Regions from separate parts of the Paenibacillus sp. GCM10027630 genome, predicted to be linked through region 1. Evidence: predicted binding sites of a transcription regulator. Region 1 holds the regulator's gene; each other region holds the start of a gene.
What was found. The regulator LexA, encoded in region 1, represses DNA repair genes until DNA is damaged. The targets are predictions, from matches to a motif close to CGAACATATGTTCG.

Region 1 (4,670 bases):
TAGCGCTAATGCCCAGAAGCTCTATTGCATGATGGAAGATAGAAACGGCTGGCTTTCCTTCTCCGAAATTTCCGGAAATGATAATATGATCGAAATAGGGCGCCAGTTCAGGTACTCCAGCCAGCTTTTCTTTCTGCAGATCAGGAGAGCCATTTGTTAGCAGGAGCAGCTTGTAGTTTCCCTTCAGCTGGTTCAAAACCTCGAAAGTTTCATCATACACAATAGGGCGGCTGCGGCGCTCTGCAGGAAACAACTCTCCTAAACGGTATCCAAGCTCTGGATTGTCCACCCCAAGTGCCTTCAATCCACGTGTCCATGATTCGGTACGATATCCCGGAGCCAGTTGTTCGAGCTTACGGAAGTTTTCGTTCTCTCCCTCAGTGAAGTTAGCCCAGAGACCTTCAAAAGGATTAATTCCAATCATTTTGGTGAAAGGAAATGTTTCAAATGTTTGGTAAAGCTCCCGCGCTTCTTTCCTTACCGCTTCCTCAAGTGCTTCAGGTTGAACCTGAACATGCTTGGCAGCTTCTTCACAAGTTGCTTGAAAAGATTCCTTAACACTTCGATCATCCCAAAGCAGGGTATCATCTAAATCAAATAATACGGCTCGAATCGTCATCTTCGCTCTTTCCTCTTTCCTAAGTAACTTATAAATTTTTATGTATTTATATAAATTAGCACTACTCTGTTTTAAAAGTAACCGAATTTTGCTCTGCAAACTCTTTCAAACGTTCGGATGCATCCGAAATATCAATCCGATGGTAAAGACGCGTAAATACCCACTTGCCGCCCTTGCCCTGTAATGAAATAACAACAGCATCCTTGGAAACCACGATCTCCTGAATTTGCGATGGCTCAGCCCTTTTATCTCCTGTAAACCGGCGTGTCCCCAAAAAGTTTTTACCGATTTTAATAAACGGACGTCTAACTAGAAAAGTAAATATTCCCAGCAATATGTAACTTCCACCTGTTATCCAATACAGATTATCATCTTGGTAAGTATTTCGGAAGGCAATATAACAGAATATGCCGACAAAAACAAAAAGAAGCGGCATAAGCCAATTGCGCCCCTTAATCGTTACTGTACCATCTGCAACAGCTTCGCTTACCAATGGCTTACCTTGCTTCGCTCTAACCTTATTCGTTATTTTCGTGTTTTTCTGGACCATTCGTTCCCACTTACGTGACATAGCATTTCTCCTCAAAGGATGTTTTCAACGAGCTTTCAATTGAATCCTGTACTTCCAGATCAAACATGCATGTATTCATTCTCCAGAGCAGAGAACTGCTTAAGAACAATTAATCTAAAGATTAATTGTTCTTATTGCTTGTCCTCTTTATCAACCAATGTAATGTTATCCAATTGATTGCGGAGTGAGCTTTTGAACGCATCAATATATCGCTTGCGTAATATGTTGCGTTCGTCAATTTCTTCATCAGTCAACCCGACCGTCTTGGCTTTACGGGCAAGCTCATTGATTCGCTTGATGTCCTGTTCGTGCCCTGCTTCACTACTCATGCCAATCCTCCCAGTATGTCCAGCCTGTGTCATTAATGAAGTTTCACCAACTCAGTGAATACATCAACCTCTACTTTGACATTACAGGTTTCGATTGTCAAGAGTGTGAGCTTAACAGTTCCCTATTAAGGCAATTGAAGAAGTTGACCTTCTTGCAGTAAATTCGACTTCAATCCATTTAACAATTTAATCTCATACATATATTCACGGACATCCTGTCCTTTAGGCGCATGTTGATTTGCTATCTTCCAAAGGGTGTCCCCTTTTTCAATTTCAAAAGTTTGTTTCAGATGGCTGCCGCTTGAAGCAGCAAGAGCATCTTGATCTCCACCAAGCAAGGGAGCACATAAGCTGAAAACTAAAACAAGTACAACAGCAGCAAGCAAAATAAAAAATTTGGATAATTTCGAATTGTTGCCGTTACTGTATGCACCAGGTTTAGAATTAGTGGAACCAGCCGAACGATCAAATAATTGTTCATTCATATACATTATTAATCACTCCCAAACATTTGTTCTGTTCTCAATTTAACACGAACACTTGTTTGTGTCAATATATTTTCGAACTTATGTTTGTACGAACTCCGGTTCTATGTTATACTTTTTTCAATAATTACCCATACGGGAGTGATTCAGATGAGTAAACTATCCAATCGTCAGTTGGCGATTTTGGATTTTATTAAGAACGAAGTCAAGGATAAAGGTTACCCGCCTTCCGTTCGTGAGATCGGTGAGGCAGTCGGACTTGCATCCAGCTCTACGGTTCACGGACATTTGGAACGACTTGAGAAAAAAGGACTTATTCGTCGCGACCCCACCAAACCAAGGGCGATCGAAATTACCGACGGCTCTTCGGCAGAAGGTACCCAGTTCGCTCTCTCGGTAGCACGTGTACCTTTAATCGGACGTGTAACTGCAGGTGTTCCCATTACGGCAACTGAAAACATCGAAGATTATTTCCCGTTGCCTAGCCATTATGTAGGAGACTATAACGTTTTCATGCTTAGCGTAGTCGGTGAGAGTATGATTGACGCTGGCATTCATGATGGAGACTATGTAATCGTCCGTCAGCAGAAATCTGCAAACAATGGAGAGATCGTTGTGGCTATGACAGAAGATGATGAAGCTACTGTTAAGCGCTTTTACAAAGAAAAAGATCATTTCCGGCTACAACCCGAGAACGTCACTATGGAGCCGATACTATTGAATCAAGTAACCATTTTAGGTCGAGTCGTAGGTGTATTCCGGGATATCCATTAATCCATGCAAGTCACCATTCAATATGATGTAAGATTACAAATTTATAAAGCCAAGAATTCGGTCGCTCGATCTGATTCTTGGCTTTATTTATTCTCATGCTGCTTCGATTAACCATCTACGTGAATTTTGATAGCGAACAACATTGGCATACAGGATAATAAAGGAAATAGTGTAAATCATTATATAGGTGAGGAGTTAGGTCCCGTTCGCTACAAGGAGATTGGTCTTCTATTGAATCTTAATGACAATCATTTACTTGCATCCTACAACTTGGCTCGAGAACTGGAATTGGACAAAGCATTTATTGAACTTCTGGAAAAAGAGTTGATCAAGAGGGGTATCGTTTTTCAACCCCAGGAGAATGACCGCAATAAAAGTTGACAAGTAATTAAAAATTGATGGGCGAATGGGTACTAACCCTTCACCACGAAAAAGCCCCGCTAGCGAAGAGCTGGCGGGGTACGGAGAATTTTTCTGATTAACAAAAGATGCCCCTCAATCCCGAAGGAAAGAGGGATCATATTTGTTAGATAAAGGAACGAGAAACGATAACAAGCAAAATGAATAAAACAAGGATTGTAGCTGTGCTAGTAAAAAAACTACCACAACTTGTTCCAACTCCTAATCCCATAGTTGCCGCCTCCTTCCGCTTTAACTTCTGCATCTTATGAATGTTAGCCCTTACCTGATTGGACAGTTTCGAAAAATAGGCGCTTTCATAGGAAAAAATAGGGAAGTCGCTTCCACTCTGTTTGCTTTTCATAAGATGTGATACAGATAATCCACCAATTGATGTACAGGCGATTGCCTAAAAAACACCATACCTAACCGTGCTCTTTATCACAAAATTCTAATCACGACCACAAACAAAAAAAACCTCAACGCTTGGAGCGTCAAGAGTTTCATTTAATTAGGAATGCGTTAAATCAAGTTTTTTCATCATTTTAAATATTACCTGCCATCTAAGCAAAGTTATACCCAGAATCGTTTCAAGTACAGCCTCAATGTGGTATTCTTTAATATACATAGTTTGATCATACAACAAGCAAAAATCAATCTCTGAGGTGAGCGATTTGTTGAATAAACATAACATCTTGTCTGATGAAGAACTTAGAATGTTACTTTCTAATGAAGAAGATAAAGACAGCAAGGTCGAGTCCAATAAACCGCTTGACACACCTTACCCACCTCGTTCAATGCGTCATAGAAAGAAGAAAAGATGGATTCAGAGCTTATTTAAATAAGCAGCCGAAAACGCTATTCCTCATGCTACTCATGCTATTCAGCAACCTTTCAATCGCCCACAAAAAGAAAACCCTCAACGCTTGGAGCGTCAAGGGTTATGATTATTAATAAAGCGTCAAATACTGCTCGCGTTCCCAAGCATGAACTTGAGTTCGGTAAATATCCCACTCAATTTCCTTCAACTCCACAAAATGAGCCAGAGCATGATCGCCCAGCGCATCGCAAATGACATCGTCACGAAGCAGCTCATCGATAGCTGTTTTCAGATTGACTGGAAGGCTTGGGATGCCTTGATCTTCACGCTCATCTTCTGTCATCACATAAATATTGCGATCCACAGGAGGCGGAAGCTGCATTTTATGCTTAATACCGTCTAAACCGGCCTTCAACATAACAGCCAATGCCAAATATGGATTAGCAGCAGGATCCGGGTTGCGGACCTCAACACGCGTGCTTAAGCCGCGGGATGCTGGAATACGTATCATCGGACTGCGGTTGCTCGCGGACCAAGCAACATAACAAGGTGCTTCATACCCAGGTACCAAACGTTTATACGAGTTGACAGTTGGATTCGTAATGGCTGCAAATGCGCGTGCATGACGTAATATACCCGCCATATAATGTCTCGCAGTTGTGCTAAGTCCTAA
Region 2 (4,670 bases), on a different contig from region 1:
TAACGTCCAGATACGTCAGCATTTGCAGTGATAATCCATAGAAAACCTCAGCAAGATGGAGGGCGGTAGGACTTGATTTATAGTCAATGACGCGAAGCAAAGTACCTTGATCCGTGTCCGCTCGATCGACCCGATCAATTCTGCCTCTTACGTCCATTCGTACGCCATTCTCCAGAATGTAGGATAACGGGGGAATCGCCTGTCCCTCTCCGAACCCAATCTCCAGGCCGATGGGCTCAAATTGACCACGCCGTGCATGCTCACCAAGCATCATGGCGGCTCGACCCACTACCTGCTTCAGCTTGCGTGTTATATAATGATGCCGCTTCGAGCTGAACAGTATTTCGCTTTGCAATCTTGGAGCAAGCAAATCCACCACATCACCGGCAATCGATAAGCACTCTTCAGCCGTTAATCGGCTCCAATGTCCGCCGAGGCTTGCCACTTGCCCTGCGAACATGCTGAGAGCAGCATGGAATAGCTGTCCGATATCAGGAGCTTCCAGACGGTAAATCCGCCGTTCCTGAAGACGCAGGCCATGAGAGGCATATTGCGAAAACGGACAAGAGACGAAACGTTCCATCCGCGACACGCTTGTAAGCACATGGTCTCCGTATAATCGGCGGCTTACCGTGCTGCTTAAGGATTTGGCTTCATTCGTATACAGCAGGGACTGCATCATTAACCGCAGCCGCTTTTGCCAGCCAGGCTGTTGGATAAACCAGTTGTAAACGGCCCACCAAACTCCTGAGATCGGCTCACCTCGCATCGATTGCTTAAGCTGAACAATCAGGAACGACATTGCTTTGCCCGGATGCTCCACATAATCGATCTGCTCGCTTATGCTCATAGCCGACGTCGGCTCATTTAATAAAAGCCGTTCCTTAACGAAAGGAAACATCCGTTTCATATGCCTTATCACATCGGATGGAAGAAGCGATTTCCCCTCCTCATCTGCTAGCGGATAACTCAACCAGAGACAAATGGAAGGAGTACAGAAGGCGCAATAAATTAAGAACTGTTCATCCAGCAGCTTTCTTGTGCTGCCTTCCGCCATCGGAAGACCGAAATTAGTGAGCGTCTCTCTTTCTTGCTCGGACAGAACGCTTTCCTCATTCATTTTGGAAGGAATCACTCCTTCATTGACACCTAACACAAACACATGCTTTACGCTTCCCATACGAGTACGGTCCATACTTCCAATCAGCACCTGATCCAAGGAAGGCGGCACAAGACCGAGCTTGATACTTTCCATTCCAGCCTCAAGCAGTCCCGCAAATGTTTCAGCCGAAACTTCCTCCGCATCCATTAATTCAACAAGCTGATCAAGCATATCGATTATACGGTCCCATACCTGCGAATGCTCTCTCGCCTTTTCTGTATTTCCGGCATGAACAGCAGCCTGGCTCCAGCTTTCAAGCCTCTCAGGCACCTTCAGATAAGTCAACATACGGTACAGCGTCTCCACCTTGGACCTGACTGTCTTGGATTTCTTCATTTCCTCTTGAAATTGATGCAGTGGCTGAGCAATCTGTTTACGGCTTGCATTAATCTTATGTAAGTAAGCTGCCTCTGCTTCATTGACCTCTATGTCCGGCTGCTCCAAGCTGGAACGCAGTGAGTATGTCCACGGTTTGCCATCAAACCATCTAGCGCCTTGAATACCGAATGCAAGCACATAATTTTCAAGCTGATCCAGCGCATGGCGATCGAGATTATTCGGATTCTCGTCCGAGCTAAGCGGCAGAAAAAATCCCGTTTTCGTACAACGAAAAATAGCTTCGTATTTCCAGTAGCGCAATATAACTTCCATTGCAGAACGAATCAGCTCAACCAACGGATGATCCATTACCGTCCTTTTTTGATCGAAAAAATGAGGGATTCCGAAATCAGTAAAGGTCATGCCAAGCAAATCGCCATACCCCTCAGCATTTCTTACTGTAACCGCAATATCCCGATATCGGAGGCCTTCATCCCGAACCAACCGCAAAATATCTCTCGCAGTCCCTTCCACTTCCGCTCTACGGCTGACAGCTGCAGACAAACGAACTCCGGTCTTTCCGCCAGCAGGCTCTCCGGCTGGATATGGTTTCTTCAAGCGCTGCTCAAAAGCTCCCTCCATATAAGCAAGCATCGGGCTGTCCTTGAAACGGACCGGAGGCTGCGAAGGCAGTATCAGCGTTTCTTGTAAGGGTAACTGCAGGCGATCCATTCGTTCCTGCAATTGCAGCATTGTACGGGCAGGCGGATGAAAGAGGTCCAAATCATTCAGCTTTTGTCCCAAACGGTATTCCTTGTCTAAGGTAAGCGTCATAGTTACACTGCTGCATAAGCTTGCTAATCCCTCGACGACTGCAAGCTCCTGAGGAGTAAATCCATGAAATCCATCAATCCAGCATTCAGCCCCCTGAACGTACTCAGAGTGAGGCAATTGGGAGGCGAGCAGAGTTAAATAATCTTCTCCGTCCAAATAAGCCTTGGATAGCTCCGACTCAAATTCTCTATAAAGCAGCTGCAAGTCCTGCAGCTTGTCTGACAGCAGTATTGAATTATTGGATCTTAATTGCGTATTCGCAACAAAATCCGCAAGTCCGTCAGCCGTAATACAATATCTTTTAAATTCCGTAAACAGTTCACCAATCTTTTCGATAAAGCCCATTTGATCTGTTGATGTATGAAATAATTGCAAGTTGTCGCGGTGTTTATGCAAAATTTTATGTATAAGCAGCGTTTTTCCGGTTCCATCAATCGGTAGACGGGCTGTGCCCCCCACTTCCTGCATAACCCGCCATGCCAGTCTGCGAAAGCTCAGTACCTGTGCCCGCAATGTCCCTCCCAGCTCTGGTGATGAGACGAGAGCATATTCGGCAAGGGATGTGGCCTGTTCGGGTACTAATAAAATCAATGGACGTCCGTTGGGCGCCTCCAACAGCTTGTCCTTTATACTGCTCAGGCAATAGTCGCTTTTTCCGCTGCCGGTTCTTCCCAGCACAAAACGCAGAGCCATTATGTATCCCCCCAAACTAAGCTTCCTTCAGGAAACCTTTATTGTATCGTATGCATAGCAAAACTTACATCCATGCTCTGCCAAGTTATTCCTCCAGAAAAAACTTCCCTCTCAGCCATCTCTAGCAATTATATTATTCTACCAAATATATGTGCTTGATGGTAAGGGATGTTATGGGATTATTATATCACAACCTAGGAACATATGTTTGCAAACAGCAAGAAAAGAGCCCACTTATCATCCATAAAGGAAGCAAGCGGGCTCTGATATTAATAAAAGTAAGAGGATTACTCAGTGATCCATACTGTTTTCGCGGCAACAGGCTCTCTTTTGCCCGGCTGCTGCGGATTAACAGGGTATCCGATATAGATTAGGCCGACAATCTGTTCGGCTTCCGATAGACCGAACGCTTGCTTCATTCGCGGATGATAAGCGGGCTCACCAGTACGCCAAACGGCTCCAAAACCCATACCATGAGCGGCTAGCAGTAAATTTTGCACCGCTGAATGAACAGCTGCAAATTCCTCCATTCGGTTAACGCCTGCAGCCGAGGACGGAGATACCGCAACCGCAATAACGACTGGGGCGCGGAATGCTTTGTCAGCCTGCTTTTTACGCAAAATTTCCAGCTCGTCGTCCGTCTTCTTCCGATCCAGCTCCATGGCAATATCCGCGTAAGCATCTCCCAGCACTTGCCTGCCCGGACCTGTCATGACGAAGAAACGCCATGGCTCCGTTGTGTGATGACTTGGAGCCCATGCGGCGGCTTCTAGAAGTTTCTCAATATCATTGCGATCCAACGGGTCTTGTTTTACTTTACCTACGCTTCGTCTATTACGGATCGCTTCCCACAAGCCTATTGTATGAATCGTTTCCTGGTTCATATGATATACCACCTTCGCTCAAATCGCAGTTTATATTTCAGATCTTTCAGCTCAGATTATCCCTCTACTTGAGAATAATTATCATTATGATTATATAAGTAAGACCAATATTTTTCAACTGGCTAAATGACGTTCTTTTAAAAACCAGGTTAAATCATTGTATGGCGTAGTTCATATTCGGGTTATCCCGACCACTTAGAGGCTTAAATCCATAAGAAACGCTCTTCTTCAGCCCCGCTGAAAACTTATAACGTCTGATAATATTAAAAAAACAAGCCCCCACCACATTGACCGCGGATTGGAAGCTTGTTTGGATGAATTTGAGGCTTATGCTGTTCGCACTATCCTTTGGGAAATCTCCGAAGCATTACTTACTGCGCACTTCAAATATAGCAAATTTCAAGTAATGGCCTTCGTCCACACCCAAAATTCGCGGATGATCCTTGCCTGCCCCTCGAAACTCAATGAGCCGCAAAATTTTCTTCGCATCCGCCGCCGCCGCATGAATCGTCTCAAGAAATAAATCCGGCCTCATATGATAGGAACAGCTGGCCGTAACCAAATAGCCGCCTTCATTAACCAGCTTCATCCCTTGAAGATTAATATCCTTGTAGCCTCTGCATGCCCCTTCGACCGCGCTCTTTGTTTTTGCAAACGCAGGCGGATCCAATATGACTACATCCCAGGTTCGACTTTTAGAATCCAGAGGTTTCGATGTGTCGACTTTTTTAACATCAGCCATACTTCTTTCCTGACGCTGATCGAGCCCCTTCACCTGC
Region 3 (4,670 bases), on a different contig from region 1:
GCAGGATTTCGAAAATCTGAAGCAATTTATTCAGGATGTGCAGTTTGATCGTTTAGGTGTGTTTGCTTATTCCAAGGAACTGGATACACCTGCCGCTAAGCTGCCGGATCAAGTGCCTGATCAAGTGAAGGAATACCGTGCCAATACATTAATGGAAATTCAAAGAGAAATCTCTAATTTGCGCAATGGTAATCGTATCGGTCATACTGTAGACGTATTAATCGAAAAGTATGATGGCCGCAATGACGTATATGTTGGCAGATCTCAATATGATGCACCTGAAATCGACGGGGAAGTATTCGTAACAGGTTCACAGCTTGCAATTGGAGAATTAGCAAAAGTTCGTATTACCCATTCGTTTGAGTTTGATTTATCTGGGGAGGTTGTGGCATGAACCTGGCCAACAAGATCACCTTGGCGAGGATCTTTTTAGTTCCAATTATCATGCTCTTTTTACTGGTCAACGTGAAATTTCCGCATATACGCATTGAGCAATTCAGCATTACCTACAATCAGATTATTGCCGCGCTTATTTTCATCATTGCCGCTTGGACGGATGGTCTGGACGGGTATATTGCCCGTAAGCGGAAGCTCGTAACTAATCTGGGTAAGCTGCTTGATCCGTTAGCGGATAAACTATTGGTGTCAGCGGTCCTCGTCTCTCTTGTAGAGATGGATAAAGTAGGGGCTTGGATTGTTATTGTCATTATCAGCCGGGAATTTGCGGTTACGGGCTTGCGTCAAATTGCCTTGCTGGAAGGGCATGTCATAGCGGCAAGCAAGTGGGGCAAATGGAAGACAGCTGCACAAATTACCGCGATCATCTCTCTACTGATTAATAATTTTCCGTTTGCCTTCATTAACTTCAGGTTCGATATGTTCGCAAGCTGGATCGCAGCTATTATTACGCTGTACTCAGGCTTTGATTACTTTATTAAAAACAAACATGTTATTAATTTTAACGAATGAAACAGTAGGATTTTCCTATTGTTTTTGTTTTATTCAGAGGAGATGAGAATATGAAAGCGGAGATTATTGCGGTTGGAACTGAACTGTTGTTAGGGCAAATACTGAATACGAATGCACAATTTCTGGCACAGTCTTGTGCTGATTTAGGAGTAAGCGTCTACTTCCAGACGGTTGTTGGCGATAACATGAGCCGCTTGACAGAGGCGCTGCAAACAGCCAAAAGTCGTGCTGATCTGATCATTTGTACGGGAGGGCTTGGACCTACACAGGACGATCTCACCAAGGATGCGCTCGCTGCGTTTCTCGGCCGGCAAATTATTATGCATCAACCTTCAATGGACGCAATAGAATCGATGTTCAGTACGCGTGGGATCCATATGGTCGAAAGCAATCGCAGACAAGCGCTGATGCTGGAAAATAGCGATCCGTTAATCAATGATGCAGGCCTTGCGGTTGGAATTGCATTGACTCAAGATCAAACGCACTATGTATTATTGCCAGGTCCGCCTAAAGAAATGAAGCCGATGTTTGAAAGGTATGCCGCTCCATGGATCTCTGCCAAAATGAATCATGTGCATCCTCTATACTCTCGGATGCTTAAATTTGCGGGTATCGGGGAATCGTCACTAGAGCATGAATTACTGGATCTTATTGAAGCTCAGACCGATCCTTCGATTGCTCCCTATGCCAAGGAAGGCGAGGTCGCCATTCGTTTGACAACTCGGGCTGCTTCGGTAGAAGAGGCGAACCTGAAGCTGGATCCAGTTGAACATGAAATTCGCAGCAGGCTGGGACAATTTGTCTATGCATCGGAAGATGTAACATTAGAGCAAGAAATTGTGCGCATTCTGAGCGCCAGAAAGCAGCTTCTGGCTGCGGCGGAAAGCTGCACAGGAGGATTGTTCAGCAACATGCTCACATCGGTTCCAGGAAGCTCTGCAGTGTATAGAGGAGGCATCATATGCTATTCCAATATGCTGAAGCATAAGCTGCTTAATGTGCCTATGAATGTTCTCGAAGGTCCGGGGGCACCCGGAGCTATCAGTGGCGAGACTGCCAAGCTATTAGCCGAGCAAATGCTGGTACAAGCCGATTCAGATTACGCGGTAGCTATTACTGGAGTAGCGGGTCCCGATTCTTCGGAGGGTAAGCCGGTTGGTCTTGTTTATGTGGGGATTGCCCGGAAGCAAGGGGAGACCGTAGTCGAGCAGCTGCAGCTTACCGGCAACAGGGACTCTATCAAATGGCGTGCGGCCAAAAGCGCCCTATACAAGCTTTGGAAGCTTCTTTAAAAAATACTCTTGTATTGTGGGTTCATATTGTAATATAATAGATTTACGGAAGCACCGTAACAAGTCAAAGCTACTTTGTTACGGTTTTTCTTTTGACTTTTAATCGAATGTATGTTCGTAAAAAAATGCTTGGCAACACAATCAAAACCAGTTATCATGTAATTATCCAATATAAAAAAAGGAAGTGACTGTTTTGGCAGATCGGCGTGCAGCATTGGAAAGTGCCCTTCGTCAAATTGAGAAACAATTTGGTAAAGGCTCTATTATGAAGCTGGGTGAATCCACCCATATGAAGGTTGAGACTATTCCCAGCGGTTCTTTGGCTCTTGACATTGCACTGGGTATCGGCGGCTATCCGCGCGGTAGAATTATAGAGGTATACGGGCCTGAATCTTCTGGTAAAACTACAGTCGCATTGCATGCAATTGCTGAGGTACAGAAAGCCGGCGGACAAGCTGCTTTTATCGATGCTGAGCATGCATTAGATCCACTATATGCAAGCAAATTAGGAATTAACATTGATGAACTGCTGTTGTCTCAGCCTGATACGGGTGAGCAAGCGTTAGAGATTGCTGAAGCTCTTGTACGCAGTGGTGCAGTTGATATCATCGTAATTGACTCTGTCGCAGCTTTGGTTCCGAGAGCAGAGATTGAGGGCGAGATGGGCGACTCCCATGTAGGCTTGCAAGCCCGACTCATGTCGCAAGCATTGCGTAAACTTTCTGGTGCTATTAATAAATCGAAAGTAATTGCGATCTTTATTAATCAGCTCCGTGAGAAAGTAGGCGTCATGTTCGGTAATCCAGAGACGACTCCAGGGGGTCGTGCATTGAAGTTTTATTCAACCATTCGTTTGGATGTCCGTCGAATCGAGACAATCAAACAGGGCAATGACATGGTTGGTAACCGCACACGTATCAAGGTTGTAAAGAATAAGGTGGCACCACCGTTTAAACAAGCGGAAATTGATATTATGTACGGCGAAGGTATTTCCAAAGAAGGCAGCATTATCGACATTGGTTCTGAAATGGATATCGTTCAAAAGAGCGGAGCCTGGTATTCGTACAACAATGATCGTTTGGGACAAGGCCGTGAGAACGCGAAGCAATTCTTAAAGGATAATCCACATATTGCAGATATGATCGATAGCAAGATACGTGAAAATAGTAATTTGATAGTAGCTACTGGGTCCGACTTGGATGAAGTGGAAGAGGATGAAGATTTGGAAGCAATTGAATAGCAAGGTTGGAGGCACCTTTACTATTAGTATAAGGTGCCTTTGCCTTAGGTTTGGAGTGTTTTATTTATGGAAAATGAAATGAATTTATCCGGCACGATTACAAAGGTGGAGCGGCAAAAGAAATCGAAGGACCGGTATAATTTATATATTGACGAACTATTCGCATGTTCCTTGCATGAGGATATTTTAATTAAGTACAGGCTTGTTAAGGGAACAAGGGTCAGCATTAAAGAAATGAATGAGATTGCACAAGCGGAGGATAAGCAGCGGGCTTATTTGGATGCTGTAAGGCTGCTGGCTTCAAGACTGCATTCCCAGCATGAGTTGGCCAATCGCTTGAAGCAGAAAGGCTATGAGCCCCCACTGATTACTGCCACAATGGACCGTTTGAAACGGGAGCAATATATTGATGATCAGTTGTTTGCTGATCAGCTGACGAAGCAGCGGATTCAGTCACAAAAGAAGGGCCGGAACTGGGTAAAACAGGAATTGAGGCAAAAAGGCGTAAAGCCGGAGCAAATTACACAGGCACTTGATCAAATCGATGAGGATGCGGAATATCGAAGTGCCCTCGATTTAGGGGCCAAGAAGTATCAGAGTGAAGCAAACAAAGATGTCCTGAAAGCAAAAAGTAAGGTGATGATGTTTCTTCAACGGAGAGGCTACAGCCTGGGTACCATCTCGCGTGTAATGAAAACAATAAGCAGCTCAGCAGATTTCGATGAAGATCATCTGATAGAAACAGATGATTTCGATTACTAAATTAAATTAATATTGTATATTATTAACATAATTAAACAATGGCCATTTGATTGCTCTATCGAGCTTCTTTTCATATGGGAAATCAATTATACAGTGGACACCTTGACAAGCTTCTTCGACAAAAGATAAAATAATAATGTGTATATTTATACAAGGATCATCTTGACCTGCCTGATCGGGGTGATTCGCAAAGTAAAATCGCCAATTTTTACTTTATTCTTACGCTTGTAAAACGGATTAAAAACCATACTGTCCCAAGCTTACCCCTTGGAGAAACAACGAGGAGGTGAACTGGATGCAATTGAATCCGGTCATCTGGATCTTAATCATCCTCTTTGTTGGTGCAATATGCTTAGGGATTGGTTATTTTATCCGCAAATCCATTGCAGAAGCGAAGATTTCAAGTG
Region 4 (4,670 bases), on a different contig from region 1:
CCATAGCTTGAGACATGGGAGGGGAAAAAATAAATTATAACAAGAGCATGGAGAAACGGAAGCGATATACCTCAGAGTTTAAGACGAAGGTTGTGCTGGAGGTCCTCCGGGAGGAGCAGAACGTGAACGAAATAGCTGCTAAGTACGAAATGAGTCCGGTTATGGTTAGCCGGTGGAAAGCTGAATTTCTTGAGCGTGCTTCCTTGGTCTTTGAAAAGAAGACCGGTGAAGCTGACAAACTGAAAAAGGAGTACTTAACTTATTCCTTAAAATTTCGTGTCTTGACAATGGGGAGCATTATAGACTTCCATCAACAGTAGTAGCCCTGTTGTTCTTATAGTCCATTAATTAAATACAACAAACAGAAAAAAGCCCTCAATCCCGAAAGATAGAGGGCTAGCTTTTGTTAGATACATGAACGTAATACAATAACAAGAAGAATGAACAGTACAAGAATTACTCCCGTGCTAGTCCAAAGACCTACGCCTGCACAACTTGCCCCCATAGATAACTGCCTCCTTCCATTTGGCCTACAACATATTATGTATATTGCAGATTTACTGATTGGACACTTTAAAATAATAGGCCCTTTGCAAGCAAGACATTTCGTTCCCTATTGAGATATGGAGCAATGTTTCAACTTCCAACTTAGATATCCACTGAATAGAAGAGCGCCTTTATTGCACCCTTACTAGTTTTCAAATAAGCACAGGAATAATTCCCCGTCCTACAATGCCTGATTTATATCTTGAAGTGGAATGAGTTTATAATCTACTTAATAACATTAATATTTAATCGTATTAATTTTTAGGATATCATTCGAAAGTACTTATATCTATTATCCAATCTGTTGAGTTAATGAAGTCTTTTAAATGGACGTCCAACAATTCTATCAGAACATGAATGAAATTGATCTATTAACTCATCCATAATATTACATATATTTCGCCGAAATGATATAATAGGCCTGCATTCTTCGTTATAGTAGCTAGCTTGCCCCAAATACTAAGGGTAGATGGCTCAGTAAGGGAAGCCAAGTACTGCCAGAAAAAGTCCTATACAAAATGAGGTATTAATCATGACATCGACAATAATAGAAAGTCTAATGGGAAGTCTCTTTTTAATAATGGGAGTTGTTTCACTTGTCCCAGCTATCATCTTGTTAATATTGAGAGTGAACCTATTTAAGTATTTTTTCCTGGCATCAGGAGTTGGTTTTTATTATTTTTTAATTATCTTGTTAGTAGTCCCCTATATCCCACCATTTGGATCTATGTCCACAGAAGAATCGAGGGAAACCTCCAAAGCTTTAGTAGAAGCGAATATCAATGCCCTATCAACAGATAAAGCTAAAAAGGAAACCGATTTGAAAATCAAAGCCGAAGAAGCTGCCAAAAAGAAAGCAATGGATGAAGAAGCTGCTAAAAAGGCTGCGGCTGAGAAAGCGAAAACTGAATTTGAAATGAACGAGACCATAGCTGCTGCAGACAGGAATTTTTAGATAGAAGGGATTAGAAGAGAGCCTGCAAACTTTAAAGATGCCTCTAAGGGATTAGAATATATCTATGTTACCGTTTCAACTGAAAATAATGGCGACAAAAAAATCATTTATAACCCTAGTCATTTTAGGATGGTACAAGAACCCAACTTTCTTATTAGCAGCAAGCTACACACGTATAAAGAACTGAGTCCTGGCGAAAAAATCACTGATGAAATCCAATTTTCTCAGAAAATTAATGAAACAAATATACAGTTAAAATGCGATTTCGAACCATTTACATCATTTAACAAAATTTATTTAATTCATTTGCAGTGAGTACCATAATGAATCCGGGTCTGCTCCTGATAGGGTATTGCTCTAGGAGACATGGAACATGGTGGCGTATCTACTCCAGTTACTGCTCAGATCCCTACTAGTTCATCGGTCTCCACCGTGGAAGCTCTTGTTCCCGACTTTGAATAACGCGCAAAGCCCCAGGCTGCACTTCAATATATCCGGTTTCAACTAGCTTCTTAATGCAAGAACGTACTTGGTGTCGGGGGCGAACAGAGAGCCGGCAAATGTGCTCTAAATCAGGACGAGACCAATTATTCTGGTACAAGTTCCAAAGGATGCGCAATATTTTTCTTTCAGTATCCTGCATCATGCAAATCCACCCTGATTACATCTGAAAATTGAAATACTTCCCACGAAGGTCCAGACTCGACTTTTATAAGAGCATATCGCGGATCTATACTTGTTACAATTCCAAATATAGTCCGGTTTCCACTATCTCTAAACAACGTAATTGAAGCCTCCAGATTTTGCGATTTCGAGACCTTTAATCTCCTGAATAATTCTTGCTGCTCCTCGTCTGTTAACGCTGGTTTAGTCAATTTCATTTTTTTCTTCTGTCCATAAACTCTATTGATCCGATTCTTATGTTCCGGTAACATCATTCCACTACACTCCCATATACTGTTTTCTTCTAGATTTGTTCTCATTGTTCACTCGCTATCTGATAATGAAATATCCCAATACTGGCTACCCTTTTGAACAATGGCTGCTCTGACCTTCTTCCATTGAATCAAAAGATTGTGATCATAGCCACGGCATATGAATTGAGCCTGTACGCCATCTTTGGCGCGAATTTCTTCTAAAATCTTGATGTCTCGTTTTTTTAACTCTACCCTAAGCTCCATCAATTCCGAGTGGACACTTTCATGCGCATTGCTGAGACTCAGGGCATAAAGAACATTCAGCTTCAAGTTAGCTTGTTTAATTTTCTGAATATCACTTTGAAGCACATCAAGCATGATCGATAAAATAAGCTCCATTTTAACTAATAGAAGCTCACCGGGAGTAACTAATTGCGCTGGATTGGTTTGAATGTATTTGTTCATCTTATCTGTCACGAACATCGCCTCCGCTCAAAAGAGAACATATGTTTGTATATTATCCAGAATAACGAACATTTAATCTAATTTCAATAGTAATTTTTAAGTATGAGCAAAAAAAATCCCCACCAGCCTAAGCTAGTAAGGGATACATCTACTTCTTTAACTTTCATTACGTAATTTTCGCTTGGATGCTGCAACCTTCTCTGTTTTTTTATCCGCTATTTCAGATACTGCAAGTAAGCCCATTGATAATCCAAACATGATGCAGACCATTAGTATACCTAGAAGTATGTAGTTATTGATCTCTAAATAAATCATGAGAGGAATGGAGATCATTAGGCAGCAATACAAAGCTACTCCAATATGGTTTGCCGTCTTCCTTGTCATTATAAGCCCTCCACTAAATCGAGTTCTTATATTTTATTCAGAAATGCAACTATTAGACGTGTCAGGTTATATCTAAATGAAACTTCATTACTCGGACTCTTTCGCTGGATACTCTGCTTTTAATGCGTCTAGGCTATCGAATCTTGGTGTCTCGAACATGAATTTAGCCGGTGCTTTCTCCGTTCGGTCTTTGAGAATATGTCCGTAATATTTTCCATTCTTCTCAAATACACACATAGTGCGTCCTGCTTCGTTTAATAATGGATACCGTTCGATCATGCCGCTGCACCCCCATTGAGTTCTAATTAAATTCTATCATATGGGATCTATTTGCAAAAGAAAAAAGCCTATGGATTACTTCGGAGTAGATTCGAAAAATTACCGGTAGTTACATATGTTGGTTTATGGGCGTTTCAATTATCATTTCTCTGTCACGGTTATTGACTCCATGAATACTTTTTCAGACGGATGGCTTAATTCTCCGGTATTATTAGCCTTTTCAACCTTTGTATCGGCAATTTTTAATACCGTATCCATGCCAGCTGTAACTTTGCCAAAAATCGTATAGTTCGGGTATTGATCCAGACTCTTGCTGTCTTCCCCCGTACAAATAAAAAACTGACTACCGTTTGTATTAGGACCTGCATTGGCCATTGCAACAATACCCGGTTCGTATTTATACGTTGAGCTCAATTCATCTTCGAATTTATATCCGGGACCTCCAGTACCATTACCATTAGGATCACCTGTTTGAACCATAAAGGACTTAATAATTCTATGGAATACAATATCGTTATAAAATCCTTCCTTTGACAGAAAGACAAAATTATTGACGGTTTTTGGTGCCGTGTTTGCAAATAGCTCAATTGTGATATCACCTTTATTGGTCTTGACAAGAGCTTGATAAGACTTATTCGAATCAATAATCATTGCTGGAGGACTTGTGTATTTCTTCTCGATAACTACTTCTTTTGCACTTTCACTTTTGGTTATCTCCATCTTCTGCTCCACTACATTACTATTGTGCGTTACTGAGCTATTATCGCCTGTACTAATAAAGTGCAAAGAAGTGGCAAGAATCAATAAAATCCCTATAATACTTGTCCCCATTGTTGTCTCTCCTTATGATTTAACTACTTACAAATTTGAGGGCATTGGCTGCTACACTATTAAAATAATTTCCCGGGCAACCGCAAAAAGTGACGAAATCTCTTAAATATTGTTATATTGTAACATAATTGAATTTCGATTGTATCTCAGATGTGCTACACTTCTGAAATATTTTGATTTCCCTCTCTTATTTCCTCTCTAACATATAATTCGATTAAAAGACCCCTTGAATTTATTTGATTTATATCCACAGATAAAATCTGTTATTTCATTGTATATACTACCATAATTTT

Region 2: the regulator LexA is predicted to act here: its motif matches at 3,205-3,218, upstream of addB (helicase-exonuclease AddAB subunit AddB).
Region 3: the regulator LexA is predicted to act here: its motif matches at 2,366-2,379, upstream of recA (recombinase RecA).
Region 4: the regulator LexA is predicted to act here: its motif matches at 2,918-2,931, upstream of ACFQ0C_RS27165 (YhjD family protein).

The regions. Positions count from the first base shown of each region.
Region 1 is NZ_JBHTGY010000097.1:106,210-110,879, forward strand. It holds gene ACFQ0C_RS37110 (HAD family hydrolase) at 1-619, opposite strand, end outside; gene ACFQ0C_RS37115 (hypothetical protein) at 681-1,190, opposite strand; gene ACFQ0C_RS37120 (DUF896 domain-containing protein) at 1,322-1,519, opposite strand; gene ACFQ0C_RS37125 (LysM peptidoglycan-binding domain-containing protein) at 1,645-2,010, opposite strand; gene lexA (transcriptional repressor LexA) at 2,155-2,778, shown strand; gene sda (sporulation histidine kinase inhibitor Sda) at 3,010-3,159, shown strand; gene ACFQ0C_RS37140 (YjcZ family sporulation protein) at 3,305-3,409, opposite strand; gene glnA (type I glutamate--ammonia ligase) at 4,128-4,670, opposite strand, start outside.
Region 2 is NZ_JBHTGY010000098.1:131,774-136,443, forward strand. It holds gene addB (helicase-exonuclease AddAB subunit AddB) at 1-3,007, opposite strand, end outside; gene ACFQ0C_RS38195 (nitroreductase family protein) at 3,295-3,891, opposite strand; gene ACFQ0C_RS38200 (class I SAM-dependent rRNA methyltransferase) at 4,259-4,670, opposite strand, start outside.
Region 3 is NZ_JBHTGY010000052.1:56,406-61,075, reverse strand. It holds gene rimO (30S ribosomal protein S12 methylthiotransferase RimO) at 1-394, shown strand, start outside; gene pgsA (CDP-diacylglycerol--glycerol-3-phosphate 3-phosphatidyltransferase) at 391-969, shown strand; gene ACFQ0C_RS24920 (competence/damage-inducible protein A) at 1,020-2,261, shown strand; gene recA (recombinase RecA) at 2,455-3,501, shown strand; gene ACFQ0C_RS24910 (regulatory protein RecX) at 3,568-4,263, shown strand; gene rny (ribonuclease Y) at 4,559-4,670, shown strand, end outside.
Region 4 is NZ_JBHTGY010000055.1:214,741-219,410, reverse strand. It holds gene ACFQ0C_RS27190 (transposase) at 15-320, shown strand; gene ACFQ0C_RS27185 (YjcZ family sporulation protein) at 407-505, opposite strand; gene ACFQ0C_RS27180 (hypothetical protein) at 1,079-1,501, shown strand; gene ACFQ0C_RS27175 (DUF4352 domain-containing protein) at 1,502-1,816, shown strand; gene ACFQ0C_RS27170 (YolD-like family protein) at 2,131-2,439, opposite strand; gene ACFQ0C_RS27165 (YhjD family protein) at 2,488-2,895, opposite strand; gene ACFQ0C_RS27160 (hypothetical protein) at 3,040-3,267, opposite strand; gene ACFQ0C_RS27155 (hypothetical protein) at 3,355-3,546, opposite strand; gene ACFQ0C_RS27150 (peptidylprolyl isomerase) at 3,688-4,377, opposite strand.